DNA from 3 places in the Enterobacter sp. C3_dUdeg genome. Region 2 is predicted to be linked to each of the others. Evidence: predicted binding sites of a transcription regulator. Region 2 holds the regulator's gene; each other region holds the start of a gene.
What was found. The regulator Fur, encoded in region 2, represses iron uptake genes when iron is present. The targets are predictions, from matches to a motif close to ATAATAATGAGAACNACTATCAA.
Positions count from the first base shown of each region.

Region 1: a site for Fur is predicted at 8,352-8,374, ahead of exbB (tol-pal system-associated acyl-CoA thioesterase). Genes of this name have one in related genera too.
Region 3: a site for Fur is predicted at 8,568-8,590, ahead of zupT (zinc transporter ZupT). Genes of this name have one in related genera too.

Region 1 covers NZ_BAAKFX010000009.1:96,280-107,128, reverse strand. The annotation lists gene AC27FC_RS18010 (TrkH family potassium uptake protein) at 1-514, opposite strand, end outside; gene AC27FC_RS18005 (YgiQ family radical SAM protein) at 714-2,885, shown strand; gene dkgA (2,5-didehydrogluconate reductase DkgA) at 2,969-3,796, opposite strand; gene yqhD (alcohol dehydrogenase) at 3,902-5,065, opposite strand; gene AC27FC_RS17990 (AraC family transcriptional regulator) at 5,261-6,160, shown strand; gene yghB (DedA family general envelope maintenance protein YghB) at 6,194-6,853, opposite strand; gene metC (cystathionine beta-lyase) at 6,997-8,184, opposite strand; gene exbB (tol-pal system-associated acyl-CoA thioesterase) at 8,436-9,167, shown strand; gene exbD (TonB system transport protein ExbD) at 9,172-9,597, shown strand; gene AC27FC_RS17965 (cytoplasmic protein) at 9,640-10,089, opposite strand; gene AC27FC_RS17960 (hypothetical protein) at 10,091-10,495, opposite strand; gene AC27FC_RS17955 (ESA_00282 family adhesion-associated protein) at 10,599-10,849, shown strand, end outside.
Region 2 covers NZ_BAAKFX010000002.1:41,193-52,041, forward strand. The annotation lists gene pgm (phosphoglucomutase (alpha-D-glucose-1,6-bisphosphate-dependent)) at 1-800, opposite strand, end outside; gene seqA (replication initiation negative regulator SeqA) at 825-1,373, opposite strand; gene ybfF (esterase) at 1,557-2,330, shown strand; gene ybfE (LexA regulated protein) at 2,459-2,746, shown strand; gene fldA (flavodoxin FldA) at 2,902-3,432, shown strand; gene fur (ferric iron uptake transcriptional regulator) at 3,723-4,169, shown strand; gene chiQ (ChiQ/YbfN family lipoprotein) at 4,310-4,636, opposite strand; gene chiP (chitoporin ChiP) at 4,684-6,081, opposite strand; gene glnS (glutamine--tRNA ligase) at 6,528-8,195, opposite strand; gene nagE (N-acetylglucosamine-specific PTS transporter subunit IIBC) at 8,365-10,386, opposite strand; gene nagB (glucosamine-6-phosphate deaminase) at 10,715-10,849, shown strand, end outside.
Region 3 covers NZ_BAAKFX010000009.1:130,705-141,553, reverse strand. The annotation lists gene AC27FC_RS18160 (TIGR04211 family SH3 domain-containing protein) at 1-468, opposite strand, end outside; gene AC27FC_RS18155 (CYTH domain-containing protein) at 698-1,999, shown strand; gene glnE (bifunctional [glutamate--ammonia ligase]-adenylyl-L-tyrosine phosphorylase/[glutamate--ammonia-ligase] adenylyltransferase) at 2,021-4,876, shown strand; gene hldE (bifunctional D-glycero-beta-D-manno-heptose-7-phosphate kinase/D-glycero-beta-D-manno-heptose 1-phosphate adenylyltransferase HldE) at 4,917-6,347, shown strand; gene ubiK (ubiquinone biosynthesis accessory factor UbiK) at 6,423-6,719, opposite strand; FMN riboswitch at 6,839-6,989, shown strand; gene ribB (3,4-dihydroxy-2-butanone-4-phosphate synthase) at 7,096-7,749, shown strand; gene zupT (zinc transporter ZupT) at 7,782-8,555, opposite strand; gene ygiD (4,5-DOPA-extradiol-dioxygenase) at 8,752-9,540, shown strand; gene AC27FC_RS18120 (glutathionylspermidine synthase family protein) at 9,633-10,793, opposite strand; gene AC27FC_RS18115 (DUF1190 family protein) at 10,796-10,849, opposite strand, start outside.

The DNA of each region.
Region 1 (10,849 bases), on a different contig from region 2:
ACTGATAGAGCTTCATGCCGCCGATGCCCAGCAGCGGCAGGACCGCGACGGCCAGCACGATGACGCCTAACCCGCCAATGAAATTCAGCTGTGCGCGGTAATAAAGGTACGACTTGGGCAGGGCGCTGACGTCCCCGATGACCGTTGCCCCGGTGGTGGTGATCCCGGAAACCCCTTCAAAGAGCGCGTCGGCAAAGGAGAGCTGTAGCCCATCATCCATCCAGAGCGGCATGGCGCTAATGAATGAAAACAGCAGCCAGAACAGCACGATAATCACAAACCCGTCGCGGGTGCGAAGCTGTATGCCGGCGTGACGTGTAGCCCGCCAGGTTAGCCCTCCGAGAGTAAAAAAGGTTAAAAAGGTGGTCAGGAAGGCAAAGTAGGTCCGCTCTTTATTCAGCAGGGCGATCACCATCGGCGGCAGCATGGAAAGGCTGTACAGCAGAACCAGAAAACCGCAGAGGTGAAGGACAACCCGCAGCTGGGATACATGTAACGAATCGTTGGGCTTCACGACAGAGCTCCGCGCAATAACACGTTCCGGGGCAACTCACCGGAAAATATAGTGAATATTATGATTCAAAATTATCAGGGCGCCGTATTTTAACGACTTCCCCGAATATCTGCCTGCTTCATGCATCCTTTTCTTCAAATCTGGCGGATGAACAGCGTATAATCCCGCTCCTTTTGTCTATTTTTTCTTCGGAAGCATTATGAGCGCAATTTCCCTGATCCAGCCGGATCGTGACCTCTTCTCCTGGCCCCAGTACTGGGCGGCCTGCTTTGGACCGGCGCCATTCCTGCCGATGTCCCGGGAAGAGATGGACCAACTGGGCTGGGACAGCTGCGACATCATTCTGGTCACGGGCGATGCCTACGTTGACCATCCGAGCTTCGGCATGGCCATCTGTGGCCGTATGCTTGAGGCGCAGGGCTTCCGCGTGGGGATCATCTCCCAGCCTGACTGGAACAGCAAAGACGACTTTATGCGTCTGGGTAAACCGAACCTGTTCTTCGGCGTCACCGCAGGCAACATGGACTCGATGATCAACCGCTATACCGCCGACCGCAAGCTGCGCCATGACGACGCCTACACGCCGGATAACGTGGCGGGTAAACGCCCCGACCGCGCGACCCTGGTCTATACCCAGCGCTGTAAAGAAGCCTGGAAAGACGTCCCGGTGATCCTGGGCGGCATCGAGGCGAGCCTGCGCCGCACCGCGCACTACGACTACTGGTCAGATACCGTTCGCCGCTCGGTGCTGGTGGATTCCAAAGCCGACATGCTGATTTACGGTAACGGCGAGCGTCCGCTGGTGGAAGTGGCGCACCGTCTGTCGCAGGGTGAGCCGGTGAGCAGCATCCGCGACGTGCGCAATACCGCCATCATGGTAAAAGAGGCGCTGCCGGGCTGGAGCGGGGTGGATTCCCGCATCATTGATATGCCGGGCAAAATCGACCCGATCCCGCACCCGTACGGCGAAGATCTGCCGTGTGCCGATAACAAGCCGGTTGAGCCGAAAAAAGCGGAAGCGAAGGCTATCGTTGTGCAGCCGCCGCGCCCGAAACCGTGGGAAAAGACCTACGTGCTGCTGCCGTCCTACGAGAAGGTGAAAGCCGACAAGGTGCTCTACGCGCACGCGTCCCGTATTCTGCACCATGAAACCAACCCGGGCTGCGCCCGCGCGCTGATGCAGAAGCACGGCGAGCGCTTTATCTGGATTAACCCGCCGGCGATCCCGCTCTCCACCGAAGAGATGGACAGCGTCTTTGCGCTGCCGTACAAGCGCGTGCCGCACCCGGCGTACGGTAACGCCCGTATCCCGGCGTATGAGATGATCCGCTTCTCGATCAACATCATGCGCGGCTGCTTCGGCGGCTGTTCGTTCTGCTCCATTACCGAGCACGAAGGGCGTATTATCCAGAGCCGCTCTGAAGATTCGATCATCAATGAGATCGAAGCGATTCGCGACTCGGTGCCGGGCTTTACCGGCGTGATTTCCGACCTTGGCGGCCCAACCGCGAACATGTACATGCTGCGCTGCAAGTCGCCGCGCGCGGAGCAAACCTGCCGTCGCCTCTCCTGCGTCTATCCGAGCATTTGCGAGCATATGGACACTAACCATGAGCCGACGATCAACCTCTACCGCCGCGCGCGGGACCTGAAGGGCATCAAGAAGATCCTGATCGCGTCCGGGGTACGTTACGACATCGCCGTGGAAGATCCGCGCTACATCAAAGAGCTGGCGACGCACCACGTCGGCGGCTATCTGAAGATTGCGCCGGAGCACACCGAGGAAGGCCCGCTGTCGAAAATGATGAAGCCGGGCATGGGCAGCTACGATCGCTTTAAAGAGCTGTTCGATACCTATTCAAAGCAGGCGGGTAAAGAGCAGTACCTGATCCCTTACTTCATCTCCGCGCACCCGGGCACGCGCGATGAGGACATGGTGAACCTGGCGCTGTGGCTGAAGCAGCGTCGCTTCCGCCTGGATCAGGTGCAGAACTTCTATCCGTCACCGCTCGCTAACTCGACGACCATGTATTACACCGGCAAGAACCCGCTGAGTAAGATTGGCTACAAGAGTGAAGAGGTGATGGTGCCGAAAGGGGATAAACAGCGCCGTCTGCATAAAGCGCTGCTGCGCTACCACGATCCGAAAAACTGGCCGCTGATCCGTCAGGCGCTGGAAGAGATGGGTAAAAAACACCTGATCGGCTCGCGCCGCGACTGCCTGGTACCGGCCCCGACGCTGGATGAGATGCGCGAAGCGCGTCGCCAGAACCGCAATACGCGCCCGGCGCTGACCAAGCACACGCCGATTGTGCATCAGCGTTCGAACGGTAATTCGAGTGTGAAGAAGCCCGTGAAGCGCAAAGCGTAAATAAAAAACCCCGGCGAGCCGGGGTTTTTATGTCGACACGTAGGCCGGGTAAGGCGAAGCCGCCACCCGGCTTTTTTACGCGATTACCCGCCAAACTGGTCCGGGTCCGGGCCTAAACGTTTACCCTTATCCAGCTTCGCAATCTCACCCAGCTCGTCTTTGTCCAGACGGAAATCCCAGACGTCGAAGTTCTCGGCGATGCGCGATGGCGTGACCGATTTCGGGATGACCACCAGGCCGTTGTCCAGATGCCAGCGAATGACGATTTGCGCTGGGGTTTTACCGTATTTATCCGCCAGCTCACGGATAATCTTTTGATCAAACACCCCTTCGCCGCCCTGCGCCAGCGGGCTCCAGGACTCGGTCTGGATTTTATGCGTAGCGTTCCAGGCGTGTAGCTGGCGCTGCTGCATCAGCGGGTGCAGCTCGATCTGGTTAATCACTGGCGCAACGCCCGTCTCGTCAATCAGCCGCTGCAGGTGATGAACCTGGAAATTACAGACGCCGATGCTTTTCACCAGCCCCTCTTTCTGCAGTTCAATCATCCCTTTCCAGGCGTCAACGTAGTGATCGATAGCCGGAACCGGCCAGTGCATCAGCCAGAGATCGACGAAATCGAGCTGGAGTTTCTCCAGGCTCTCCTCCAGCGCTTCGCGGGGACGTTTTTGATCGTCGTTCCACAGTTTCGTGGTGATGAATAACTCATCGCGGGGGACGCCAGCGCTGGCCAGTGCCTTACCCACGCCGTCCTCGTTTTTATATGCGGCGGCGGTATCAATGGACCGATAGCCGACTTCCAGGGCTTTATGAATGGCGGAGACGACCTCGTCGTTACCGGCTTTCCATACACCTAGCCCCAACTGGGGCATCACGTTGCCGTCCTGCAGCTTGATTACGGTTTGGTTTGCCATTTTTCCTCCTTCAGGTGCGCATCGCCGGAGGGTTCCTCCGGCGATGGGTTGTGCATTAAGTCTGGACGAAATGTCAAAAAACGAAAGTCGGGAGGGCAAAAACGCTTAGCGTGCCGCTTCGTAGATGCGACGGCTCACGTCGAGCGTAATATCGCCGTGCTCGCCCAGGTGGGTCATGCCGTGTTCTTCGAGTTTTGCCAGCAGGGCAGGGATGGAGCTGCCGTCCAGGCCGTAGCCAGACAGACGCGTTGGCACGCCCAGACTTTCAAAGAAGCTGCGGGTTGCTTCGATGGCGGCATCAATACGCGCATCGTCAGAACCCTCGGTGATGTTCCACACGCGTTCAGCGTACTGCAGCAGTTTGGCACGCTTGGTATCCCGTTTTTCGTTCCACAGCGCAGGCAGCACAACGGCCAGCGTCTGAGCGTGGTCCAGACCGTGCATCGCCGTCAGCTCGTGGCCCAGCATATGGGTTGCCCAGTCCTGCGGCACGCCAGCCCCGATCAGGCCGTTCAGCGCCTGCGTTGCCGCCCACATGACGTTGGCACGAACGTCGTAGTTTTCCGGCTCTTTCAGCGCTTTTGGACCTTCTTCGACGAGCGTCAGCAGAATGCCTTCCGCGAATCGATCCTGAATTTTGGCATCTACCGGATACGTGACGTACTGCTCAACGGTATGAACAAAGGCATCGACCACGCCGTTCGCCACCTGACGCGCAGGCAGGGTGTAGGTGTAAACCGGATCCAGGATCGCGAACACAGGCTGAACGTGTTCGTTCATAAAGGCCTGTTTGTCGCCGGTCGTTTTACGGGAGATCACCGCGCCCTTGTTGGATTCAGAGCCGGTGGCCGGCAGGGTCAGCACGGAGCCCATCGGGATGGCGCTTTTAATGTCGCTGCCGCGGGTTTCCAGAATGTGCCACGGATCGATGCCGTCAGCGTAGTGCGCTGCCGCCGCGATGAACTTGGTGCCGTCCAGCACGGAGCCGCCGCCGACGGCCAGCAGGAAGGTGATATTTTCTTCGCGGGCAATTTTCACCGCGTTCATTAGCGTTTCGTAAGACGGATTTGGCTCGATGCCGCCGAACTCACGCACGTCCAGACCGTCCAGGGCGCTGTAAACCTGATCCAGCACGCCGGTTTTTTTCACGCTGCCGCCACCGTAGGTGATCAGTACGCGGGCGTCAGCGGGGATCTGCGCGCGCAGATCGGCGATAGCATCTTTACCAAACAGAATGCGGGTTGGGGTGTGAAGATTAAAGTTGTTCATTGCTCGTTCCCTTTAGTGGGTGAAAAACCGTGGTGGCGCAGAGGGCGACCTGATGCTGCACATTGTGGCCGTCCGGGGCTATCCTCTCAATGCACATTCCTGCCGATGTCTTGCCCATTTCTACAGAGCGCTGGAGAAAGCGCGGAAAAGCACGCACACTGTCAACGTCGGAAACCGTACCCGGAGTAACGTAATATGAACCGTGAAGCGATCTGCCATCAGCTCACTGCGCAGATTAAAAGACTGATAGATAAAGAAAATGGCGTCAGCGATCTGCTTCCTGACATTCGCCTGCTCTACGGCACGCAGCCCGGGACGCGCACGCCGGTCATGTACCAGCCGGGCATCGTTTTTCTCTTCTCGGGCCATAAAATTGGCTATATCAACGAGCGCGTGTTCCGCTACGACACCAATGAATATCTGCTCCTGACGGTACCTTTACCCTTCGAATGTGAAACCTTCGCGACAGAAGCCGTTCCGCTGGCCGGTATTCGCGTCAACGTCGATATTCTTCAGCTGCAGGAGCTGCTGATGGAGATTGGCGAAGATGAGTTCTTCCAGCCGTCTATGGCATCGAGCGGGATTAACTCGGCGACGCTGTCGGAAGATATCCTCTGCGCCATTGAGCGTCTGCTGGACGTGATGGAAAGGCCGCTGGACGCGCGTATTCTGGGCAAACAGATCGTCCGCGAAATTCTCTACCATGTGCTGCTGGGTCCGGGCGGCGGGGCGTTACTGGCTCTGGTGAGCCGACAGACCCACTTCAGCCTGATAAGCCGCGTGCTCAAGCGTATCGAAAGCCAGTACACGGAAAACCTCAGCGTCGACCAGCTGGCGGCGGAAGCGAACATGAGCGTCTCGGCGTTTCATCATAACTTCAAGTCGGTGACCAGCACCTCGCCGCTGCAGTACCTTAAAACCTACCGGCTGCATAAGGCGCGGATGCTGATGATCCACGACGGCATGAAGGCCAGCGCGGCGGCAATGCGGGTGGGTTACGAAAGCGCGTCGCAGTTCAGTCGGGAGTTTAAGCGCTATTTTGGCGTTACGCCGGGAGAAGATGCATCACGCATCCGAACCATGCAGGGAGCTTAAGCTTTTTCCTCTCTCCCCTATGGGGAGAGGGGATCACGCGCTGCAGTACTTCTTCTTAATCACCACCGCGATGGTTCCCACCAGGCCTGCCACCAGCAGGAACATCGGCAGCACCATCAGGAAGGTCATCACCTGATCTTCATGGTGTTTCACAAAGGGGATCATATTCAGCGCATAGCCGAGCGTGGTGACCACACCCACCCACAGCAGAGCGCTCAGCCAGTTGAAGAACTGGAAGCGGCGGTTTGACAGACCGGAAATGCCCGCCATCGTTGGCAGAAGCGTGCGAACAAACGCGAGGAAACGCCCCGCCAGCAGGGCCAGCAGGCCATGCCTGTCGAACATGCAGGTCGCACGCTGATGATATTTATGCGGTAACTGCGCCAGCCAGCCTTTTACGACGCGGGTATTCCCAAGCCAGCGGCCCTGCAGATAGCTCAGCCAGCAGCCCAGGCTGGCTGCGGAGGTGAGAATAACCATTGTTGGCGTGAAGTCCATGACGCCTTTCCCGATTAACGCCCCGGCAAGTAAAAGCAGGCTGTCACCGGGTAAAAACGAGGCTGGCAGTAATCCATTTTCCAGAAAAAGAGTTGCGAACATCACGAGGTAAACGATACCAACGATGTGAGGATCCGCCAGCGCGGCAAAGTCGTGATGCCAAAGCGCCGCGATAATATCTTGAATAACAGCCATGGACTTTCCTGTGGAACAGCAGATATAGCGCTATTGTACTCCCTTATTCGCCCGTCGGGTTTGATCCCGGGCGCAACTCATGCAGACTTTTCTCATTGCCGTGTCCACAAAAGCGTCCAGAGAGTACATTTTCAGCCAGCACTCTACACGATACGCTCGAACCCTGCTGCTAAATCGGCAATCAGATCGTCAACATTTTCTAAACCGATATGCAGTCGAATCAGGGTACCGCTGAAGTCCACTTCACCGCCGGGACGCAGAGCCGCAACCTGTTCCGGCTGATTAGGCAGGATCAGGGATTCAAAACCGCCCCAGGAGTAGGCCATGCTGAAGAGGGTAAAATTATCCAGATAGCTCGCCAGCTCGTCGTTATTCAGCCGCTTTTTCAGTACGAACGAGAACAAACCGCTGCTGCCCGTAAAATCACGCTGCCAGAATTCGTGGCCTTTACTGCCCGGTAGCGCGGGATGATTCACGCGCTCAACCTGCGGATGCTGCGCCAGCCATTCGGCCACCTTCAGGCTGCTTTCATGGTGCTGACGCAGGCGAACGCCCAGCGTGCGGAGTCCGCGGCTGGTCATGTAGGCCGTATCTGCATCCACCATCTGGCCCATCAGGTAGGCATTTTCACGCAGCTGATCCCAGCAGCGCGCGTTGGAAACCGCGGTGCCAATCATGCCGTCAGAGTGGCCTATCAGGTATTTCGTCGCCGCCTGAATCGAGATATCAATGTCGAACTCCAGGGCTTTAAACAGCACGCCCGCCGCCCAGGTGTTGTCGATCATCACGATCGCCTCTGGCGCTTTGCTGCGCACGGCCTTCACGATAGCCGGTACGTCGTGAACTTCCATGGTGAGCGATCCCGGAGATTCCAGGAACACAATGCGCGTGTTTGGCTGAATAAGTTCGGCAATGCCTTCACCGATCAGCGGGTCGAACCAGCCGGTCGTTACGCCGAGCTTGCTGAGGATTTTGGTGCAGAAGTCCTGGCTGGGCTCGTAGGCGGTGTTGGTCATCAGGATATGGTCGCCCTGTTCCACAAACGCCAGAATGGTGTTGGCGACCGCCGCCGCCCCGCACGGGAACAGCGCGCAGCCCGCGCCGCCTTCCAGCTCGCACATCGCTTCCTGAAGAGAGAAATGGGTCAGCGTGCCGCGACGGCCATAAAACAGCCCGCCTTTCGCGCGGTTACGCGTGGCGATTTTTTTCTCCTCTACGGTATCAAACACCAGCGAGGAGGCTCGTTGAATCACGCTGTTGACCGATCCCTGCGTATATTTTTTGCTGCGTCCTGCCTGTACCAGCGTGGTATCAAGATGCTTCTTTGTCATGTTCGCTAACCCTGTTTTTATACGTCTGGACGTCCAGACTACCACGATTGGAAAAAACTGCACCCCGGGGCTTATCGAATAAGCAGAAAATATTAGCAAAAATTTGCATAAGAAATTTTTACTGCGTAAGCGCAAGGAAAGTGAACGAAAATTACGGCACCATGCAAATACTAATGAGAACTACTATCAATTCGACGACGTTTTGATATTATTACGCTCAGATTTTGTGATTTGCGTCCTGGAGATACAGAGTGGGTAATAATTTGATGCAGACGGATCTCTCCGTTTGGGGCATGTATCAGCATGCTGACATCGTGGTTAAGATTGTGATGATCGGCCTGATTCTGGCGTCCGTTGTCACCTGGGCTATCTTCTTCAGCAAAAGCGCCGAGCTGCTTTCGCAGAAGCGTCGCCTTAAGCGGGAACAGCAGCAGCTGGCTGAAGCCCGCTCTCTGGATCAGGCTTCAGATATGACCTCATCCTTCCACGCGAAAAGCCTGACCACCCTGTTAGTGAACGAAGCGCAGAACGAGCTGGAACTCTCCGCTGGCAGTGAAGATAACGAAGGGATCAAAGAACGTACCGGTTTCCGCCTGGAGCGTCGCGTTGCGGCCGTTGGCCGACACATGGGACGCGGCAATGGCTATCTGGCGACCATCGGCGCGATCTCACCGTTCATCGGTCTTTTCGGAACGGTCTGGGGCATCATGAACAGCTTTATCGGTATCGCGCAGACCCAAACCACCAACCTGGCGGTCGTGGCGCCGGGTATCGCAGAAGCGCTGCTGGCGACGGCAATCGGTCTGGTCGCCGCTATCCCGGCGGTGGTTATCTACAACATCTTCGCACGCATGATTGGCAGCTACAAAGCCACGCTGGGTGATGTTGCCGCGCAGGTTCTGCTGCTGCAAAGCCGCGATCTCGACCTGAACGCCAGCTCGGTTAAGCCGGTGCACGCGGCGTCTAAACTGCGCGCAGGTTAAGAGTATGGCGATGCGTCTAAACGAAAATCTGGACGATAACGGCGAAATGCATGAAATCAACGTGACGCCGTTTATCGACGTCATGCTGGTTCTGCTGATTATCTTCATGGTGGCCGCGCCGCTGGCGACGGTGGATGTGAAGGTGAATCTGCCCGCCTCTTCCAGCCAGCCCCAGCCGCGCCCGGAGAAGCCTATCTACCTGTCGGTGAAAGCGGATAAATCAATGTTCCTCGGGAACGACCCGGTGACGGCCGACTCGGTCATCCCGGCGCTGGAGCAGCTTACGGGCGGTAAGAAAGACACCACGGTCTTCTTCCGCGCGGATAAAACCGTTGATTATGAAACCATGATGAAGGTAATGGACACGCTGCATCAGGCGGGTTACCTGAAGATTGGACTGGTCGGCGAAGAGAAAGCGGCCTCGAAGTGATAAAGAAGCTGGCGAAAGCCGGCTTTTTTTATGCCTGTCGGCTTAAGCGTTTTTATTATCCGTCGGTGCGGTAGAAGGGATTGCCAGCGCGTCCTCATCAAGCGCCACGCAGGTGACGTTTGAGGTACGGTACTCACCGTCGGACAGCTTGCGCGTCAGACGCAGGGTGGAGATTTCTCTGGCAAGCAGATACTGATAATTGGCCTCAAGACGTCCCAGAAGCTTCTCTTTCAGCTCGGGACGCTGCTCTATGATGGCGTTCATCACGGCACCGTAAATCTCTTCTTTGACCTGTAGCGGATAAATTTCACGGCGATTCTGCCACTTCAGACGAACCAGCGTCGCCGGGATCGATACCAGGTCTTGCGTAATACGCGTCATCTCGTCATTTTTTGTGTTTCTTAGCGCGTCGAGATTTTGCTTTAAGATAAATTCATCACTTTTTTTATCATCTAAAGTCAAATAAACGTCGTTGTTTTTAACTTCTTTCACGTTAATCTTCCCCCAGGCTATAAAAGATTGGGTTGTTTTTTTCGCGCGTAATTAAATTAAGCCAAATTTCATTGCCCGCTTCATTAATTTCTTCGGTTTTCTCGGCCATTATTTGACTTAGTTTCTGGGCATCTATTTCACCCTCGGCCTGCAGGTCATTCAGCAGGTGGACAAAGGCTTCAATTTTTATGGCGCGAAATAAGCGGTCTTTTATATGGCGATCGTGCTCTTCCAGCAACATATTTCGGGATTTGCCAGTTCGGGAAACACCAATTAATATATCGGGCTCGAAATCAGAGAGCTTTCTTTTCCCCTGAGTGAAACTGGCCTCTTTTTCTGCTTCCGTCGGTTGCTGTTCCACAGGCGTAATGTGGTACTTAGCCGGGACGAGATAGTCGGGCAGCATTTTTAATTTCCTTTATTTTCAACAGGGTGGGGTTGGTAAAGGCGTGAGATTCGTTGACAATATCATGAGGCAAATTTAAAATCAAAAAAAATGGAGCCTACCCATGAACAGCATCTTTTTTACGGTCATCACATTACTATTACTGACCGCTGGTGTGCTTTTATTGATGCAGGAGTTCAATAAAACGAAAGTGTCGAAAGACACCAGTGAACCCCCGCAACCTGAACTGATGACAAAAGAGGAAGGGGAAGACCATTTCTCTGTATTGATGAACTCCGTTACGCCTGTCTGGTACTGGCGGGTGAACCACGAATATATTGACTTTTTACACGCGACAATTAAGCGCATGAAAAT
Region 2 (10,849 bases):
CGGAAGGTCTGATCGACGTGATCGTTCACGATGGTCAGATCCAGCTTGTAGTGCTCGGCGATACGTTTCCAGTATTCGATACCGGAGCCGCCCAGCGGATCCACGCCCAGCTTCAGGCCGGCTTTCTGGATGGCCGCCATATCGACGATATCCGCCAGCCCTTCCACGAACGGCTGAACCAGATCCTGCTCTTTCACATGACCGGACGCCATGGCCGCATCCAGAGAAATACGCTTCACGCCTTTAAGATCGTCAGCCAGCAGCGCGTTCGCACGATCTTCCACCACTTTGGTGACGTTAGTGTCGGCCGGGCCACCGTTAGGCGGGTTGTATTTGATACCACCGTCTTCCGGCGGGTTGTGGGATGGCGTAATAACGATACCGTCCGCCAGAGCGCCACCTTTTTTGTTGTGCACCAGGATGGCATTAGAGACCGCAGGCGTTGGGGTGAAGCCATTGTTCTCCTGAACAATCACATCGACGCCGTTTGCCGCCAGCACTTCCACAACAGAGATGAACGCCGGTTCAGACAGGGCATGGGTATCTTTCCCCACGTAGCACGGACCGGTAACGCCGTTTTTAGCGCGCTCTTCCGCAATGGCCTGAGCAATGGCCAGAATGTGCGGTTCGTTAAAGCTGTGGCGCGCCGCGCTGCCGCGGTGACCAGATGTACCAAACTTCACTGCGTGTTCTGCGTTGCCCACGACCGGTTTCAGCACGTAATACTGCGCGGTCAGCTGAGCGACGTTAATCAAATCGCTTTGTTGTGCAGGTTGGCCTGCACGGCTGTGATTTGCCATTACCGGGTCCTTCTGATGCAAGGGTTAAATTGTACCGCAAACCTTTTCAATCAATTCCGCCGGGAACTGCATGGACTGCATGATGTGTTCAATCATGCTGCACTTGCGGCCCGTATTGGTATTGGTGATCACCCAGTACGGGGTGCCAGGAACATGTTTGGGTTTGGTTTGATTGCCATTTTGCAGCAGCGTCTGCTCGTCGCCCGCGAAATAGACGCGAGTACGGCCGTGAAGCGACTCGGTCGCTTCAGCAAACGCTTTGTTATCCAGTGAGTAAAGTGTAGACAGCACCAGCATAAAGCGGTTAACCGCCTTTTTCTGCTCCGCGTATTCATCGGAGAGCAGCAGCTCGCGCATCGCGCGCACTTTATCTTTTGCCGGCGTCACGACAGGTTTTGCTTGTGCAACAACGCTCGGCTGAGACACGACATCTTTGGTGACTGGGGTAGCAGGCTGTGAAGCGGCGGAAATTTTAAGCATGCGCCGTAAAATGTCGGACGCGCTCTCCCCGATATGCCGCGTCTGGCTGGCAATATACTGATAGAGTTCGTCATCAACTTCGATTGTTTTCATCTTAATCCAGTGCGATATCTTATCTGAATACAAGTCATTGGGATTATAAGGTCAAATCCCAACAGCGGATAGCGTCAAACCAGGTTGGCCGCAAAAGTCAGATTAAACTGGAACCTTGCAGCCGGGCGGCAGAATGGTCAACATGATACCCTAACCTGACATACGTAAAAAAAGAACTTTGCCATGAAATTGAATACCCGAGCGCAAACTGCACAATCGCCGAACAATAATTCTCCCATCGTACTGGTTCACGGGCTTTTTGGCAGCCTGGATAACCTGGGCGTGCTGGCGCGCGATCTGGTTACCGACCACGATATTTTACAGGTCGATATGCGCAATCATGGTCTTTCCGGGCGTTCCGACGAGATGACCTACGCGGCGATGGCGCAGGATCTGCTGGATACGCTGGATGCCCACGACCTGCAAAAGGTGACCCTCATCGGGCATTCAATGGGTGGCAAAGCGGTGATGGCCCTGACGGCACTGGCCCCGGACCGTATTAGCGGCCTGGTGGTGATTGACGTCGCGCCCGTGGATTATGACGTCCGCCGTCACGACGAGATTTTTGCCGCCATCAATGCGGTCACAGAAGCGGGTGTCGCTACGCGCCAACAGGCGGCTGCCGTCATGCGTGAGCATCTTGATGAAGAAGGCGTCGTGCAGTTCCTGCTGAAGTCATTTGTTGACGGCCAATGGCGTTTTAACGTGCCGGTGCTCTGGGAGCAATACAATAACATCGTGGGCTGGGAAACCGTCCCCGCCTGGCCACACCCTACTCTCTTTATTCGCGGCGGAAACTCACCTTACGTTACCGACGCGTACCGCGACACGCTGCTGGCCCAATTCCCGCAGGCTCGCGCCCACGTGATTGCCGGTGCCGGGCACTGGGTGCATGCGGAAAAACCGGATGCTGTGCTGCGCGCCATTCGCCGCTATCTTGCTGATACTGCAAATTGATTAAAAAGAAAGCGACTGGAAGGCTGCGGGCTTCCAGTCGTTGGCGTGCCGTTTTTGGTGATGTATGATGGCGCGCTTATCGCCCGGGCATTAGCAGGGCGGCGTGTTTCCCCCGAAGTCTCAGAATCATGGCCAAAGAACAAACGGACCGTACGACACTAGATCTGTTCGCGAATGAGCGTCGCCCGGGACGACCCAAGACGAATCCGCTTTCGCGCGATGAACAGCTGCGTATCAATAAACGCAACCAGCTTAAACGCGATAAAAATCGTGGGCTTAAGCGTGTCGAACTGAAGCTTAACGCCGACGCCGTCGATGCGCTGAACGAGCTGGCTGACGCGCGAAATATCAGCCGCAGCGAGCTCATTGAAGAGATGTTGCTCGTCCAGCTTGAGACGTTACGCAGCCAGGCATAAGTCTGAAAATCCCCTTTATCGCCCTTTTCATGTAGCACAGAGTGCAGTCCTGCGCGATAGCTGTTTCCGCAGGGTTGCCAGTTCTGCTATTATTGCCCTTATCCGTGGCCAAATTGCGCCACCATACTATTAAGTTTCAAGAGGTTATTTTACTCATGGCAATCATCGGCATTTTCTTTGGCAGTGATACCGGCAATACCGAAAATATCGCAAAAAACATTCAAAAACAGCTCGGTAAAGACGTTGCTGATGTGCATGACATCGCCAAGAGCAGCAAAGAAGATCTGGAAGGCTATGACATTCTGCTGCTGGGTATCCCAACCTGGTACTACGGTGAAGCCCAGTGCGACTGGGATGATTTCTTCCCGACGCTGGAAGAAGTGGACTTCAACGGTAAGCTGGTCGCCCTGTTTGGCTGTGGCGATCAGGAAGACTACGCCGAATACTTCTGTGACGCGCTGGGCACCATCCGCGATATCATTGAGCCGAACGGCGCGGTTATCGTAGGCCACTGGCCGACCGCCGGTTACCACTTCGAAGCGTCTAAAGGCCTGGCCGATGACGATCATTTCGTAGGCCTGGCCATCGACGAAGACCGTCAGCCAGAACTGACCGCAGAGCGCGTTGAGAAGTGGGTGAAGCAGATCCGTGAAGAACTGCACCTGGATGATATTCTGAACGCCTGATTTTATCGCGGCGCAACTGCGGTTGCGCCCATGCTCCAGGTCAAACCGATTAAATTAATCGCTACAATCTTTTAACTTTTTCGCCCAGACCTGTACAATGTCTCCCTGATAAAACGTGGTTTTCCATTGAGCAAGTTTGTTGGTGATACCACGTTTTTATAAGCATATTTTGCCTGAGACTTGCAGTTTTCATTTAGCCATGGCAGTTCTATAATGAGACGCATTATCCCGGGTGCATTTTCTGTCACTTCCTACAGAAGTGAATCGTTTAGCAACAGGACAGATTCCGCATGACTGACAACAATACCGCATTAAAGAAGGCTGGCCTGAAAGTTACGCTTCCTCGGTTAAAAATCCTTGAAGTGCTTCAGGGTCCAGACAATCACCATGTCAGTGCGGAAGACCTTTATAAACGTCTTATCGACATGGGTGAAGAGATTGGGCTGGCTACCGTCTATCGCGTGCTGAACCAGTTTGATGACGCAGGCATTGTTACCCGTCATAATTTCGAAGGCGGTAAATCTGTTTTCGAACTGACCCAGCAGCAGCACCACGATCACCTGATCTGCCTCGATTGTGGCAAGGTCATTGAATTCAGCGATGATTCCATCGAAGCGCGCCAGCGTGAAATCGCGGCGCGTCATGGCATCCGCCTGACGAACCACAGCCTGTACCTTTACGGTCACTGCGCTGAGGGCGATTGCCGCGAAGACGATCACGCGCACGACGCGAAATAATAAGATTCATACTCTGAGCCAGCCGCAAGGTTGGCTTTTTTTTTGCCTGGAAAAAGCCCGGTGGCACTGTGCTTACCGGGCCTACGGGCTATGACACCTTTGTAGGCCCGGTAAGCGCAGCGCCACCGGGCGTAAAGCACTTATTTATTGTTATTGCGTATCTCGTTCCAGATCTTATCGCAACGCTTCGCCACTTCCTGATCGTTACCGGTTTTACGCGCCTGGATGCAGGCCTGATAATCCATCACGCGGACGTTTTCCTGCGTCGCGAACTGCTCATGCGCTTTCTCTTTCTTCAGCACGTTCAGCACGCTCTGACAGGCTTGAATTTTCTCCGGCGATCCTTCCGCAGTATTTATGCAGGCGCTATACGCCTCCTTCAGACGGGAGTCCTCTTTCGGCGCCTGATTCTGAGCACACGCCACCAGCCCTGATGCCAGCAACGCGACGATTACAATTTTTTTCATCATGTGCAGTCTCCATGCCGGCGGGACTCAGCCCGCCGGTGCGTTCATCAGAAGATGGTGAATGGGGCAATAACCATGAATTTCACGTCACGCTCATCCTGGAAGATGTTGCCGTAACCGCCCGCATAGCTCGGGATATCGGAGTGGTTGTCATACTGGGTGAAGTGCAGTTTGAACATCGTGCCTTTCGCACGGCCATCCTGCAGGGTGTAGATAGCATCTAAGCTGTAGGAAGACTCTTTCAGGCGATAGTTGGGATCGTAGTATGCGTCCGGCGTGGCCATATCGGCAGGTTTTGCGTCCCAGGCGTAAGCGTAAGAAGCGCCCACCGCCCAGCCAGGCAGGTTCCAGTTTTTCAGGTCATACATTGCGCCGAAGAAGACCGCTTTCTCGCCGTCGGCGTTGAAGTCTGAGCGGTTATCCCACCAGATATCAAGACGACCGTTGGAGGAGGCGTAGGTCGGGGTCATACGCTGCAGGAAGTAGCCCTGCAGCCCTTCCGCCTTCACCCATGTGCCTTCCAGACGCAAATCAACCTGACCGACCTTGTAGCCGAAGGTTAACGCCTGCAGCCACGCGGTGCCGTCATAAATGTCGTTGACGCCACCGTTGCTGACTTTGTCGCGCGTACCGTAGAACTGGTAGCTGGTGCTCAGCGGGCTACCCGCGACATCGAATTTATAGCTGGCCTTAGCAAAGTACTGATCGACATAGCCCTGTGCCTGACCAAATGCCGCTTCTAGCACCAGATCGTTTTTGAAGTCGTACTTCGCGCCCAGCGAGTGCAGGTAATCGACTTTGGTTTTTTTATCGTTCTGGTAGAACTTGTCCATTTCGATGTGCCACGGTGCTTTGTACTCGTTGGTCCACATATAGGAGAAGCTCAACGCACCCGCATCACCGTAGTCAAAGTTCGCCCCGGCTTCGGCACCCTGATAGGTACCCGGCATAAAGCTCCAGTGCGGTGCTAACAGAGTCTGGCCAGTTGGCTGAATATAACCACCGCGCGCCCAAACCGGACCGTATTTAAATTTTGCAGCGGCTTTGTAAAGGCTGATACCGCTCTTATCCCCGGACCAGTCTTCTTTATAGGCTTTGTTGCTGGAGGAGAAGGCAATTTCGTTCGGGTGGGCGCTGTCGCCGTTTTCCGCCATTTCAATCGCGGTAAACGCAGCAATATCCAGACCGAACATATCCGCGGCATAGCCTGACTGGAAGTCCAGGTTGGCGTTCCAGGTGGAGTGAGAAAGGTTGGTTTTGTATTTGTCTTCGGTGACGTCTTTACGGTCACGTTCACGCTGCCAGTAATAAATACCGCCCGTGAGGGTAGAATCATCGATGAAGCCCACCGCTTTCGCCTCTGGTGTCACCACCAGACCCGACATTGCTGTCACACCGGCAATAGCCAGCGCCAGCGCACTACGTTTGCCACTGAACGTACGCATAGATTATTCCTCTTTGACGAATTAAAACGCCTGAAGCGGCGTAAATAAAAAAGACCAAATGGTCAGGGGTAGCTTTAAATACCCTCGAATTAACTACCGTCTTTAGGTTATTTTTCGCGTCGCGAATTATCAATGCTTTTTAGCGGACAAAAGTCAGGACTATGACGAAGTGCACATAATTGGTAGCGCTTTGTAACATTTGTGAGGAGGCGAGGAATGGCGGGGAATTATCAGGTATTTCAGTAGCTAGACGTGAGAATCCTTTCCTTTTTTATAACCTTTTTAACTTCCGCAATGATACAAACTTTTTTTTGAAAAATAAGTAGCACCTCATTGACCTGATATTTTTATCACGCCTTTTTAGGCCCTGGCTTAATACCCTGATCGTAAAATAAAAAAACGCCGCATAGTGCGGCGTTTGTCTCTCATTGACCAGAGCAGCAATATTATTCGCCGATCTTCGTCCAGGTATCACGCAGGCCTACGGTACGGTTGAATACCGGTTTTTCCGCCGTGCTGTAACGGCTGTCCAGGCAGAAGTAACCTTCACGTTCGAACTGGAACGCTTTGCCCGCTTCAGCGGCTTTCAGAGAAGGCTCCGCATAACCCTGCTTGATCACCAGAGATTCCGGGTTGATGGTCGCCAGGAAGTCTTCCGCTGCACCTGGGTTAGGCACGCTAAAGAGACGATCGTACAGACGGATTTCTACCGGCAGCGCGTGGGAAGCGCTCACCCAGTGAATCACGCCTTTCACCTTGCGGCCATCCGCCGGATCTTTGCTCAGCGTTTCAGCGTCATATGAACAGAAGATGGTGGTGATATTCCCTTCCGCATCTTTCTCTACGCGCTCGGCTTTGATGACGTAGGCATTACGCAGACGCACTTCTTTACCCAGCACCAGACGCTTGTACTGCTTGTTGGCTTCTTCGCGGAAGTCAGCGCGGTCAATCCAGATGTCACCGCTGAACGGCACGTCACGGCTACCCATTTCCGGTTTGTTCGGATGGTTAGGCATGGAGACCAGCTCGCTTTCACCCTGCGGATAGTTTTCGATAACCAGTTTAACCGGGTCGATAACGGCCATCGCGCGCGGGGCGTTTTCGTTGAGATCTTCGCGAATGCAGGATTCAAGGGAGGCCATCTCGATGGTGTTGTCCTGCTTGGTCACGCCGATGCGTTTGCAGAACTCACGAATAGAGGCGGCAGTGTAACCACGACGGCGCAGACCAGAGATGGTTGGCATACGTGGGTCATCCCAGCCTTCAACGTGCTTGTCGGTCACCAGCAGGTTCAGCTTACGCTTGGACATCACGGTGTATTCCAGATTCAGACGAGAGAACTCGTACTGGCGCGGATGTACAGGAATGGTGATGTTGTCCAGAACCCAGTCGTACAGACGACGGTTGTCCTGGAACTCCAGCGTACACAGGGAGTGCGTAATGCCTTCCAGCGCATCGCTAATGCAGTGGGTAAAGTCGTACATCGGGTAGATGCACCACTTGTTGCCGGTCTGATGGTGTTCCGCAAACTTAATGCGGTACAGCACCGGATCGCGCATCACGATGAACGGAGACGCCATGTCGATTTTGGCACGCAGGCACGCTTTGCCTTCTTCGAAGCCACCGGCACGCATTTTTTCAAACAGCGCAAGGTTCTCTTCCACGCTGCGATCGCGGAACGGGCTGTTTTTGCCCGGGGCGGTCAGCGTACCGCGATATTCACGGATTTCATCAGCAGACAGTTCGTCAACATACGCCAGACCCTTGTTGATCAGTTCAACCGCGTAGGCGTACAGCTGATCGAAATAGTCAGAGGAGTAGCAGATATCGCCAGACCAGTTGAAGCCCAGCCATTGCACGTCATTCTTGATGGACTCAACGTATTCGATGTCTTCTTTTACTGGATTGGTGTCATCGAAACGCAGGTTGCACTGTCCCTGGTAGTCTTGCGCAATGCCAAAGTTCAGGCAGATGGACTTCGCATGCCCGATATGCAGGTAGCCGTTCGGCTCCGGCGGGAAACGGGTATGAACTGTGGTGTGCTTACCACTGGCCAGATCTTCATCGATGATCTGACGAATAAAGTTACTCGGGCGGGCTTCTGCCTCACTCATCGTGGATTCCTCAAAGCGTAAACAACGTATAACGGCATATGATCTTATAAGCCGGACGTAGTGACAACCCTTAAAACGTCTCTGAAGAAAATAATGGGGGCTTTTGCTGCAAAAAAAAGCGGCGGAGGATATCCCCCGCCGCTTAAGGCATGACTCTACTCAGGAGCGATTACTTGCCTTTAATCTCATACAGCGGTGTTTGCCCCGCAACAACCAGACCTTTCGCCTGAATGACCAGGCCACTGAAGTCATCGATGTTGCTGCAAACGACCGGGCTTATCATGGAGCGCGCGTTGGCGTTCAGGAAGTCCAGATCCATTTCCAGAATCGGCTGCCCGGCCACCACTTCAGCGCCCTCTTCCACCAGGCGAGTAAAGCCCTGACCGTTCAGCGCAACGGTATCGATACCCATGTGGACAACGATCTCCGCGCCATTTTCGGTTTCGAGGCAGAACGCGTGGTTGGTGTTGAAGATTTTCACGATGGTACCGGCCGCCGGAGACACAACGGTTTTGTCCGTTGGTTTCACCGCCACACCGTCACCAACAGCTTTGCTGGCGAAGGCTTCGTCAGGCACCTGCTCAATCGCAACCACTTCACCTGTTACCGGTGAAACCAGCGCGGCTACCGTTTTGGCGTTCGGTACCGCCTGCGGTTTTGCAGCCGCTGGCGCGGCGGCAGGTGCGGCAGAAGCTTCTGCTGCGGCTACCGGACCAGTGGTTTTCATGGCATTAGCAATTTTCTCTGCCACGAAGCCAACGATAATCTGCACGCTGGTTTTGTTCAGGCGGATAACGCCGGAAGCACCCAGACGTTTGGCCAGCGCTTCGTTCACCAGGGAAGAGTCTTTGACGTTCAGACGCAGACGAGTGATACAGGCGTCGATACCGGTCAGGTTGTCAGAACCGCCGACAGCGGCGATGTACTGACGCGCCAGGCCTGAAACGTCCTGATCCTGAGCACCGCTCACGTTCACATCCTGACCATCCGCTTCGCTACCGGCCACGGCCAGTTCACGACCCGGGGTCATCAGGTTGAATTTGGTGATAGTGAAACGGAACACCATGTAGTAGATCGCGAAGAACACCAGACCTTGCGGGATCAGCATCCACCAGTGGGTCGCCAGCGGGTTACGGGACGACAGCACCATATCCACCAGACCGGCGCTGAAGCCGAAACCGGCAATCCAGTGCATGCTGGCAGCGATGAACACGGAGATACCGGTCAGCACGGCGTGGATCACATACAGAACCGGCGCCACGAACATGAAGGAGAACTCCAGCGGCTCGGTGATACCGGTGAAGAAGGCCGCGAACGCCCCCGCCATCATGATACCCAGCACTTTTGCTTTGTTCTCTGGACGCGCGCAGTGGTAGATAGCCAGCGCAGCACCCGGCAGACCAAACATCATGATCGGGAAGAAGCCCGCCTGGTAACGACCGGTGATACCGACAACCGCTTTACCTGCTTCGATGGACTGTGCGCCACCCAGGAAGTTAGGGATATCGTTAATACCGGCAACGTCGAACCAGAATACGGAGTTCAGCGCGTGGTGCAGACCGACCGGGATCAGCAGACGGTTGAAGAACGCGTACACGCCCGCACCGACAGAACCCAGTTTCTGGATGTGCTCACCGAAGTTCACCAGACCGTCGAAAATCATCGGCCAGACGTACATCATGATGAACGCGACAACGATCATCACAAACGAGGTCAGGATAGGAACCAGGCGGCGACCGCTAAAGAAGGAGAGCGCTTTTGGCAGCTCTACGCTGCTGAAGCGGTTATACAGTTCGGCGGAGATGATACCCACAAGGATACCGACAAACTGGTTGCTGATCTTACCGAATGCCGCCGGAACCTGGTCCGCCGGAATTTTTTGGATCATGGCCACCGCTGCAGGCGAGCAGAGGGTGGTTAACACGAGGAAACCGACAAAACCCGTCAGCGCAGCGGCACCGTCTTTGTCTTTGGACATACCGTAAGCCACACCAATCGCGAACAACACGGACATGTTGTCGATAATGGCGGAACCTGACTTGATAAAGAACGCCGCCAGCGCGCTGGTATTACCCCAGCCGTTGGGGTCGATCCAGTAGCCGACACCCATCAGGATGGCTGCGGCAGGCAGCGTGGCGACCGGCACCATAAGCGCGCGGCCAACCTTTTGTAAATAACCTAGAATACTCACTTTCTTCCCCCTATGAGACCCCGTTTAAGGCATGTTCTCAGCTCTGTTTTTTATTGTGTCACGAACTATAGATACAGTTGATGCTTCACTGGCATTGTGAGTGTGTGAAAAATTAATTCGTATCGCAAATTAAACGCGTACTTTTTGTGATTTTTGTCACCAAATATCGTTATTCACCCTCCCTTACACTGGCTAACAGCGAAAACTTATTTTATCATTCAAAAAATCAAGACGGATTGATCCGGCCTGAAAGTTTCCAGGTTACGCTTAAGTATCAGGTCCCGATAGCCATCCGCCCACTCTTCTACTTAAACTCTTGAGGTGAACAATGAGACTGATTCCCCTGGCAACTGCTGAACAAGTCGGTAAATGGGCCGCTCGCCATATCGTTAACCGTATTAACGCCTTTAAACCGACCGCCGATCGTCCTTTCGTTCTTGGACTTCCGACAGGCGGCACGCCG
Region 3 (10,849 bases), on a different contig from region 2:
ATTCACTTTCTTCTGTGCGACAATCAGCTCGTTTTTCAGTTTCTGGTTCTCTTCTTTCAGACCGTTAATCACCCCGTCGCTTTGCGCCACTTTCTGCTGCATTTCAGCGGTGCGCTGGTTCCAGGTGCCGTCGATGTTGTTCAGCTTATCGGTCAGAGTCTTCACCTGGTTTTCCAGATCGGGAACGCGCGTGCGCAGGCTTGGCACGGTGCTCAGCTCTTTCAGCGGGATCCAGGACGTACGGCCGGTACTGTCGCGAACCTGACCATAGTTGGTGTCCGCGTTGGTTTGTAACAGGGTGACTTCCTCGCCGGCATTCACCGTGCCCACGAGGCGATAATTATCTCCAGGGCCACTGCGTACCCAGGTGTTCAGTTCGTCAGAAACGTAACGCTTCTCTTCAGCGTGCACTGCGGTTGCGGCGCTAAAAGCGAGTAAAGTAAGTCCAATCAGGCGTAATTTAAGCATCATTAGTCGTTATTTTCATAAATAGTGGAACGATAGTAGTGGCAACAGTGTCTCTAGGCAAAGCATTCGTCAGCAATCAGAATCATCTGTGTCACGACTCTATACATTTACGCCCGACAAATTGCTCATTGCATGGCAATTTGGCGCAAAATACTATGTACTGACAAACAAATGGCGAGGAAGTTCGCCCTCATTGACGCGTCTGTGACGCCCGCAAAAGTACAAGGCTATGGCACAAGAAATCGAATTAAAGTTTATCGTCGAAAAAGACAGCGTTGACGCACTCCGCCAGCATCTGCATACGCTTTCCGGCGAACACCATGCACCGGTACAACTGCTTAATATCTATTACGAAACGCCAGACAACTGGCTGCGCCGCCACGATATGGGGCTGCGCATCCGCGGCGCGAGCGGGCGCTACGAGATGACGATGAAAATTGCCGGCCGCGTGGTCGGCGGTTTACATCAGCGCCCGGAATACAATATCGACATCAGCAAGCCAGAACTTGAGCTGGAACGTTTCCCGACGGAAGTCTGGCCGGATGGCGAACTGCCTTCCACGCTGGCGGAACAGGTGCAGCCGCTGTTCAGCACTGATTTCTGGCGCGAAAAATGGCTGGTGACGGAAGGCAAAAGCCGCATCGAAATCGCCCTCGATCTGGGCGACGTGAAGGCGGGTGAGTGCCAGGAACCGATTTGCGAACTCGAGCTTGAGCTGCTGGAAGGGGACGCGAATGACGTGCTGAAGCTGGCGCGCAGGCTGGTGAACCAGTCCGGACTGCGTCAGGGAAGCCTGAGTAAAGCCGCGCGGGGTTACCATCTGGCCGCCGGAAATGCGCCGCGCGTGCTGAAAGAGACGACCATCCTGCACGTTGCGCCGAAAGCCAGCGTTGAACAGGGCCTGGAAGCCGCGCTGGAGCTGGCGCTTTCTCAGTGGCAATACCATGAAGAGCTGTGGGTGCGAAATGTGAAAAACGCGAAATCCCACGTGCTGGCGGCGATTGCCCTGGTGCGCCATACCCTGACGCTCTTCGGCGGTATTGTTCCTCGCAAAGCGAGCGCTCACTTACGTGACCTGCTGACGCAAACCGAAACGCTGATGCTCTCCGACGTATCGGCGCAAACGGTGATCTACAGCCCGCAAGCCGCGACGGCAAAACTGGCGCTGACCGAGTTTCTGGTGACGCGCGGCTGGCGCGCCTTCCTGGATGCGAAAGCGGAAGCCAAAATCGCGGAAAACTTTAAGCGTTTCGCGGATATTCATCTTTCCCGTCATGCCGCCGAGCTGAAGAGTACCTTCGCGTATCCGCTCGGCGATCAGTATGGCGATCAGCTTCCCCGTCTGTCGCGCAACATCGACAGCATGCTGCTGCTTTCCGGCGCTTATGACGGCGTTAAAACCCAGGCCTGGCTGGAAAACTGGCAGGGGCTGAAGCATGCCATTGAAACCCGCCAGCATATTGAGATTGAGCATTTCCGTAACGAGGCCATTTCGCAGGAGCCGTTCTGGCTGCACAGCGGAAAACGTTAACTCTGGCAAGGAACCCCTATAATGCCGCTTTCTTCACCGTTACAGCAGCAGTGGCAGACCGTTTGCGAACGTCTGCCTGAGTCATTACCGGCGTCATCGTTAAGCGAGCAGGCGAAGAGCGTGCTCGCCTTCAGTGATTTTGTGCAGGAAAGCATCACCGCCAACCCGGACTGGCTGGCAGAGCTTGAGAACGCACCGCCGCAGGCGGACGAGTGGCGACAGTATGCCGGCTGGCTGCAAACCGCGCTCGAAGACGTTGCGGATGAAGCCACGCTGATGCGCGTCCTGCGCCAGTTCCGCCGTCGGGTGATGGTGCGCATTGCCTGGGCTCAGGCGCTGGAGCTGGTGAGCGAAGAGAGTACGCTGCAGCAGCTAAGCGAGCTGGCGCAAACGCTGATTGTCGCCGCGCGCGACTGGCTGTACGCCGCCTGCTGTAAAGAGTGGGGCACGCCGTGCAGCGAGGAAGGGGTTCCTCAGCCGCTGTTGATTCTGGGGATGGGCAAGCTGGGCGGCTGCGAGCTGAACTTCTCCTCCGACATCGACCTGATTTTTGCCTGGCCCGAGAACGGCTCCACGCGCGGCGGCCGTCGCGAGCTGGACAACGCCCAGTTCTTTACCCGTCTCGGTCAGCGTCTGATTAAGGCGCTGGATCAGCCGACGCAGGACGGTTTTGTTTACCGCGTGGACATGCGCCTGCGTCCGTTTGGCGACAGCGGACCGCTGGTGCTGAGCTTTGCCGCGCTGGAGGATTACTACCAGGAGCAGGGGCGCGACTGGGAGCGCTATGCGATGGTTAAAGCGCGGATTATGGGCGACAGCGACGACGCTTACGCCAACGAGCTGCGCGCCATGCTGCGCCCGTTTGTATTCCGTCGCTATATCGACTTCAGCGTGATCCAGTCCCTGCGTAATATGAAAGGGATGATCGCCCGTGAGGTGCGCCGTCGTGGTCTGAAGGACAACATCAAGCTCGGCGCGGGCGGCATCCGTGAAATCGAATTTATCGTTCAGGTCTTCCAGCTTATTCGCGGTGGTCGTGAGCCGTCCCTGCAGTCCCGCTCGCTTTTGCCGACGCTGAGCGCCATCGAGCAGCTGCACCTGCTGCCGGACGGCGACGCGCAAACCCTGCGCGAGGCCTATCTGTTCCTGCGTCGTCTGGAAAACCTGCTGCAAAGCATCAACGACGAACAGACCCAGACCCTGCCGGGCGATGACCTTAACCGGGCGCGCCTGGCCTGGGGCATGCGTGTGGACGACTGGGCGGCGTTAACCGAACGGCTGGATGCCCATATGGCAGGCGTGCGCCGCATCTTTAACGAGCTGATCGGTGATGACGAAAGTGAATCACCGGACGATGCCCTTTCCGAGCACTGGCGCGAGCTGTGGCAGGACGCGCTCCAGGAAGATGACACCACGCCGGTGCTGACGCACTTAACCGACGACGCCCGCCATCGCGTGGTGGCGCTGATCGCGGATTTCCGTCTTGAGCTGAACAAACGCGCCATCGGCCCGCGAGGTCGTCAGGTGCTGGATCACCTGATGCCGCACCTGCTGAGCGAGGTCTGCTCGCGGGCGGACGCGCCGGTGCCGCTGTCGCGCATGATGCCGCTGCTGAGCGGGATCATCACGCGTACCACGTATCTGGAACTCCTGAGCGAGTTTCCGGGGGCACTGAAGCACCTGATTACGCTCTGCGCCGCGTCGCCGATGGTGGCCAACAAGCTGGCGCGTTACCCGCTGCTGCTGGATGAGCTGCTCGACCCGAACACGCTGTATCAGCCAACGGCGACGGATGCCTACCGGGACGAGCTGCGTCAGTATCTGCTGCGCGTGCCGGAAGAGGACGAAGAGCAACAGCTGGAGGCGCTGCGCCAGTTTAAGCAGGCGCAGATGCTGCGCGTGGCGGCGGCTGACATCGCCGGAACGCTGCCGGTGATGAAAGTGAGCGATCACTTAACCTGGCTGGCAGAGGCGATCATCGACGCGGTGGTCCATCAGGCGTGGGTGCAGATGGTGGCGCGCTACGGCCAGCCGAAACATCTGGCCGAACGTGAAGGACGCGGCTTTGCGGTCGTGGGGTACGGCAAGCTTGGCGGCTGGGAGCTGGGCTATAGCTCCGATCTGGATTTAATCTTCCTGCACGACTGTCCGGTTGACGTAATGACCGACGGCGAGCGTGAAATTGACGGGCGCCAGTTCTACCTTCGCCTGGCGCAGCGCATTATGCATCTTTTCAGCACCCGCACCTCGTCGGGCATTTTGTATGAAGTGGATGCGCGCCTGCGTCCGTCCGGCGCGGCGGGCATGCTGGTGACCTCGACGGAGTCCTTCGCCGATTACCAGAAGAGTGAAGCCTGGACGTGGGAGCATCAGGCGCTGGTGCGCGCTCGCGTGGTGTACGGCGATCCGCAGCTCAAAACGCAGTTTGACGTCATCCGTAAGGACGTTCTGACGACGGTGCGAGAGGGCGCCACATTACAAACTGAAGTGCGCGAAATGCGCGAGAAAATGCGCGCGCATCTCGGCAATAAACACCGCGATCGCTTTGATATTAAAGCCGACGAGGGCGGGATTACCGATATTGAGTTCATTACCCAGTATCTGGTGCTGCTGCACGCCCACGACAAGCCGAAGCTGACGCGCTGGTCCGATAACGTGCGCATTCTGGAGCTGCTGGCGCAAAACGACATCATGGACGAGCAGGAGGCGCAGGCTTTAACCCGCGCCTACACGACGCTTCGCGATGAGCTTCATCACCTGGCGCTGCAGGAGCAACCGGGGCACGTGGCGCTGGACTGTTTTGCTCATGAACGTGCTCAGGTTACGGCCAGCTGGCAGAAGTGGCTGGTGGAACCGTGCGTAACAAATCAAGTGTGATATTATCGCGCGCAAATTGTGAATCTTTCTGGAGTCAGGAATGAAAGTAACACTGCCAGAGTTTGAACGTGCTGGGGTAATGGTTGTTGGGGATGTGATGCTGGATCGCTACTGGTATGGGCCTACCAGCCGCATCTCTCCGGAAGCACCGGTACCGGTGGTTAAGGTCGACACCATTGAAGAGCGTCCCGGCGGCGCGGCAAACGTGGCGATGAACATTGCCTCTCTGGGCGCGCAGTCGCGTCTGGTGGGCTTGACCGGCATCGACGATGCGGCGCGCGCGCTGAGCAAGTCGCTGGCGGACGTGAACGTGAAGTGCGACTTCGTCTCTGTTCCGACCCACCCAACGATTACGAAACTGCGCGTGCTGTCGCGCAACCAGCAGCTGATCCGCCTCGACTTTGAAGAAGGGTTCGAAGGCGTTGATCCTGAGCCGCTGCACGAGCGTATCAACCAGGCGCTGGGCAATATCGGCGCGCTGGTGCTGTCCGACTACGCCAAAGGCGCGCTGGCGAGCGTGCAAACGATGATTCAGCTGGCGCGTAAAGCCAACGTGCCGGTGCTGATCGACCCGAAAGGGACCGATTTTGAGCGCTATCGCGGCGCGACGCTGCTGACGCCAAACCTCTCCGAGTTTGAAGCGGTGGCGGGCAAATGCAAAACCGAGGACGAACTGGTTGAGCGCGGCATGAAGATCATTGCCGATTTCGAGCTGTCCGCGCTGCTGGTGACCCGCTCCGAGCAGGGGATGACGCTGCTGCAGCCGGGCAAAGCGCCGCTGCATATGCCAACCCAGGCGCAGGAAGTGTACGACGTGACCGGTGCCGGTGATACGGTGATCGGCGTGCTGGCGGCGACGCTGGCAGCAGGAAACTCGCTGGAAGAGGCGTGCTACTTCGCTAACGCCGCGGCGGGCGTGGTCGTCGGTAAACTCGGGACCTCAACCGTTTCGCCAATCGAGCTGGAAAACGCGGTGCGCGGTCGTGCGGATACCGGTTTTGGCGTCATGACCGAAGACGAGCTGAAGGTGGCCGTCGCCGCCGCGCGCAAGCGTGGTGAAAAAGTGGTGATGACCAACGGCGTGTTCGACATTCTGCACGCGGGCCACGTTTCGTATCTGGCGAACGCGCGCAAGCTGGGCGATCGCCTGATTGTGGCGGTTAACAGCGATGCATCGACGAAACGCCTGAAGGGCGAAACGCGTCCGGTGAACCCGCTCGAGCAGCGCATGATTGTGCTCGGCGCGCTGGAAGCGGTGGACTGGGTGGTGTCGTTTGAAGAAGATACCCCGCAGCGCCTGATTGCCGGCATTCTGCCGGACCTGCTGGTAAAAGGTGGGGATTACAAGCCGGAGCAAATCGCGGGTAGCGAAGAGGTCTGGGCCAACGGCGGCGAGGTGATGGTGCTCAACTTTGAGGACGGGTGCTCAACCACCAACATCATCAAGAAGATCCAGAAAGACAGTCAGTAAAAAACGGGCCAGCTGGCCCGTTTTTTTCTCCCTCTCCCTGTGGGAGAGGGCTGGGGTGAGGGCATCAGGCCGCACTTACTCCTGGTCATCCACCGGTGGAATGGCCGGTGCCGGCTTCACTTCTTCCGGCGCATGGCGGTTTTCCAGCTCGCTCAGACGCTGTTCCAGCAGCGCCAGCTTCTCGCGGGTGCGCAGCAGAACCTGGGTCTGCACGTCAAACTCTTCGCGGCTGACTAAATCAAGGCGAACCAACTGCGCCTGGAGCGTCTGGCGGATTTTCTTTTCTACGTCATCACCAAATTCACGAATGCCTTTTGGCATAGATTCATGAACCTGACGCGCGATCTGCTCAATTTTTTTCGGGTCAATCATTGGCGTTTCCCTTGATGGAAAAGTGTTAGTGTCCATTGTAGCGCGTCATGCCCGGGGTAAACAAAATTGTTTGATGCTTATGCATTGCCCAGGATAATCAATAGCGTTATAGTTATCTCGCTTATTCTCAGGGCGGGGCGAAATTCCCCACCGGCGGTAAATCAGCGTGACGCTGAAAGCCCGCGAGCGCTTTGGGTGAATACTCAAAGGTCAGCAGATCCGGTGTAATTCCGGGGCCGACGGTTAGAGTCCGGATGGGAGAGAGTAACGATCAAGTCGGGCATGGGCCCGCTCACGTTATCTTTTTGCCGCTTATACGGCGCTCCTAAGACTGCCCTGATTCTGGTAACCATAATGTTAATGAGGTTTTTTTACCATGAATCAGACGCTACTTTCCTCTTTTGGCACTTCAACTCAACGTGTTGAACATGCACTGGATGCACTGCGCGAAGGCCGCGGTGTGATGGTGCTTGACGATGAAAACCGTGAAAACGAAGGCGACATGATTTTCGCCGCCGAAAACATGACCGTTGAACAGATGGCGCTGACCATCCGTCACGGCAGCGGCATCGTATGCCTGTGTATTAATGAAGATCGTCGTAAGCAGCTCGATCTGCCGATGATGGTCGAAAACAACACCAGCGCCTTTGGTACCGGTTTTACCGTGACCATTGAAGCGGCGCATGGCGTGACCACAGGTGTGTCTGCGGCTGACCGTCTGACCACCGTACGTGCAGCGATTGCTGATGGTGCGAAGCCATCCGATCTGCACCGTCCAGGCCACGTCTTCCCACTGCGTGCGCAGGCGGGCGGCGTGTTGACCCGCGGTGGTCACACCGAAGCGACGATCGACCTGGTGACGCTGGCTGGCTTCAAACCTGCTGGCGTGCTGTGCGAACTGACCAACGATGACGGCACCATGGCGCGCGCGCCGGAATGCATTACCTTTGCCCGCCTGCACAACATGCCGGTGGTCACGATTGAAGATCTGGTTGAGTATCGCCAGGCGCACGAGCGCAAAGCCAGCTGAAAATAAAAACGCCGGGATATCCCGGCGTTTTTTTACCCGATTCCTGCGGTCTGCAGCAGAACCAGACTTAATCCCATCACCGACATTCCGCACAGCACGCCATAGCTGGGGTTGTTGTTAGGATCGATCTCCTTCGCCAGCGGCATCAGTTCATCCACCGAAAGCGCAACCATGATCCCGGCTACCGCGGCCATAATCGCCGCCATCACTACCGGAGAGACCAGGCTACCAAGGATCAGCCAGGCCAGTACGCCGCCAAGGATTTCGGCCATCCCGGAAATGCCCGCCCAGAACACCGCGGTGCGTTTCGATCCCGTTGCGGCATACACGGGTCCGGCGACGGCCAGTCCTTCAGGAATATTGTGTAAGGCGACCGCCAGTGCGATGCCAAAGCCCATCTCAAGATTGCTGCTGGCCGTCACGTAGGTAGCGACCCCTTCCGGGAAGTTGTGCAGGCTGATGCCAAGCGTTAACAGCACGGCGGTACGCTTGATATTGCGCGGCATGGGCGTCACGTTTTTCTGCATTAAATCCTGCGGATGCGCGTGCGGTAGCATCCGATCGAGGGCAAAGTATCCCAGCAGGCCAAAGACAAACATGCCGTAGCCCAGCAGCGGAGACATGCCTTCCGTGCCCAGCGCGGCAGGCAGCATCTCCATCAGGGAGATGAGCAGCATGATCCCGGCAGCAAAGCCCAGTGAAAAGGCCAGTACGCGGTTAGAGGGCTTTTGGCCGAGCACGCCGAGGAGCGCACCGATGAAGGTCGCGGCGCCCGCCAGTATGGTCAGGATCAGGGGGACTGACATGCATTGCTCCTTATGATAATCATTCTCATTAATATAAATGATTCATTTCTGGCAAAGCGAGGGTGAAAACCCGGCTTTACACATTCCTTACATTCAAATTTCCTGATGATGATCTTCACGCTTATCTGCGTTCATCTTTGCCGGATTGCGCGTAATGTAGCACCATTAAATTGACACCTTCTGTAAGGATATCACCATGACTTCTTCCCGTATGCCAGCCCTGTTTTTAGGCCACGGTAGCCCAATGAACGTTCTGGAAGACAACGTCTATACCCGCGCCTGGCGTCATCTTGGCGAGACGTTGCCGCGTCCGAAAGCGATCGTGGTGGTGTCTGCACACTGGTTTACCCGTGGGACGGGCGTGACCGCCATGGAAGCGCCAAAAACCATTCATGATTTTGGCGGCTTCCCGCAGGCACTGTACAACACGCATTATCCGGCCCCCGGCTCGCCTGAGCTGGCGCAAAAGCTGGTAGAGTTGCTGGCACCTGTCCCTGTGACGCTGGATAAAGAAGCCTGGGGCTTTGACCATGGCTCCTGGGGAGTGCTGATTAAAATGTATCCTGACGCGGATATCCCGATGGTGCAGTTGAGCATCGACAGCACTAAACCGGCGGCCTGGCATCTGGAGATGGGGCGTAAGCTGGCAACCCTGCGTGATGAAGGCATCATGCTGGTGGCGAGCGGCAACGTGGTGCATAACCTGCGTACCGCACGCTGGCACGGTGAGAACACGCCGTACCCGTGGGCAACCTCTTTTAACGACTACGTCAAAGCGAACCTGACCTGGCAAGGCCCGCTTGAGGAGCATCCGCTGGTGAACTATCTGGATCATGATGGCGGTTCGCTCTCTAACCCGACGCCGGAACACTTCCTGCCGCTGCTGTACGTTCTTGGCGCGTGGGATGGTCAGGAACCGGTGACGATCCCGGTCGACGGTATTGAGATGGGCAGTCTGAGTATGCTGTCGGTGCAGGTGGGATAATAAAAGCAAAACGGCAACCTCAGGTTGCCGTTTTTAGTGTTTGCACCCTCTCCCTGTGGGAGAGGGGCGGGGTGAGGGCATCAGGCTGCGGCCTATTCGACAAAAATGTGCGGATAAAACCGTGACAGATCCTGCGTGATCAGCGCGCGATCTTCGCGAATGCCAATCCCGGCCGGTTGATCGTTGATGAGCCAGCTGCCAATCAGGGTATAACTGTCGCCAAATTTCGGGAGTTGATAGAACTCCTGGACGATCATCCCTTCTTCGCCGTATGGCCCTTCAACCGCTTCCAGCGTCTTGCCGTTTTCGATAATCGAGACGTTTGCGCCTTCGCGGGAGAAGATCGGCTTAACAACGTATTTTTCCATTTGCGGGTAATCATCTTCCGCAAAATAGGCTGGCAGCAGGTTCGGGTGGTTCGGGAACATCTCCCAGAGCATCGGCAGCAGGGCTTTGTTAGAGATGATGCTCTTCCAGGCCGGCTCCAGCCAGCGTACGCCAGCATCTTCCAGCTTGGTGGAGAACATCTCGCGCAGCATGTATTCCCACGGGTAGAGCTTGAACAGGTTGCTTATCACCTGGTCCTGCATATCCGTAAACTGACCTTTTTCACCCAAGCCGATATCCTCGATATAGAGGAACTCGGTCGCCACTTCCGCTTCGGCGGCGCAGTCCTGCAGATATTGAACCGTGCCACGGTCTTCTTCCGTGTCGCGGCAGCAGGCGAGATGGAGCAGGTTAAAGCCATGCTGTTCACGCAGCTCGGCAAAACGCTCAATCAGCTTTTCCTGCAGGCTGTTAAACTGGTCGCTGCCTTCCGGCAGGTTTCCGGCATTGGCCTGGTCTTCCAGCCAGATCCACTGGAAGAACGCCGCTTCATACAGAGAGGTTGGCGTATCGGCGTTGTTTTCCAGAAGCTTCGGTTCACCTTTGCCGTCCCACGCCAGATCCAGGCGAGAGTAAAGCGAAGGCTGATTCGTTTTCCACGACTGGCGCACAAAGCCCCATGTGTGCTTCGGAATGCGGAACTTTGCCATCAGCTCGTCGCTGTCGATGACCTTTTCCACGACCTTCAGGCACATCTGGTGCAGCTCGGCCGTCACCTCTTCCAGTTTTTCCACCTGAGCCAGCGTGAGCTTGTAATAGGCGTCTTCACACCAGTACGGCTCGCCGTACATGGTGTGGAAGTTAAAACCGTACTCGGTGGCTTTTTCGCGCCAGTCCGGGCGCTCGGTGATACTGACTCGTTCCATGATCAGCCGCCCATTGAGCGAGTAGAGGAGGTGCCTGTCGCACTACGCTGCATGCT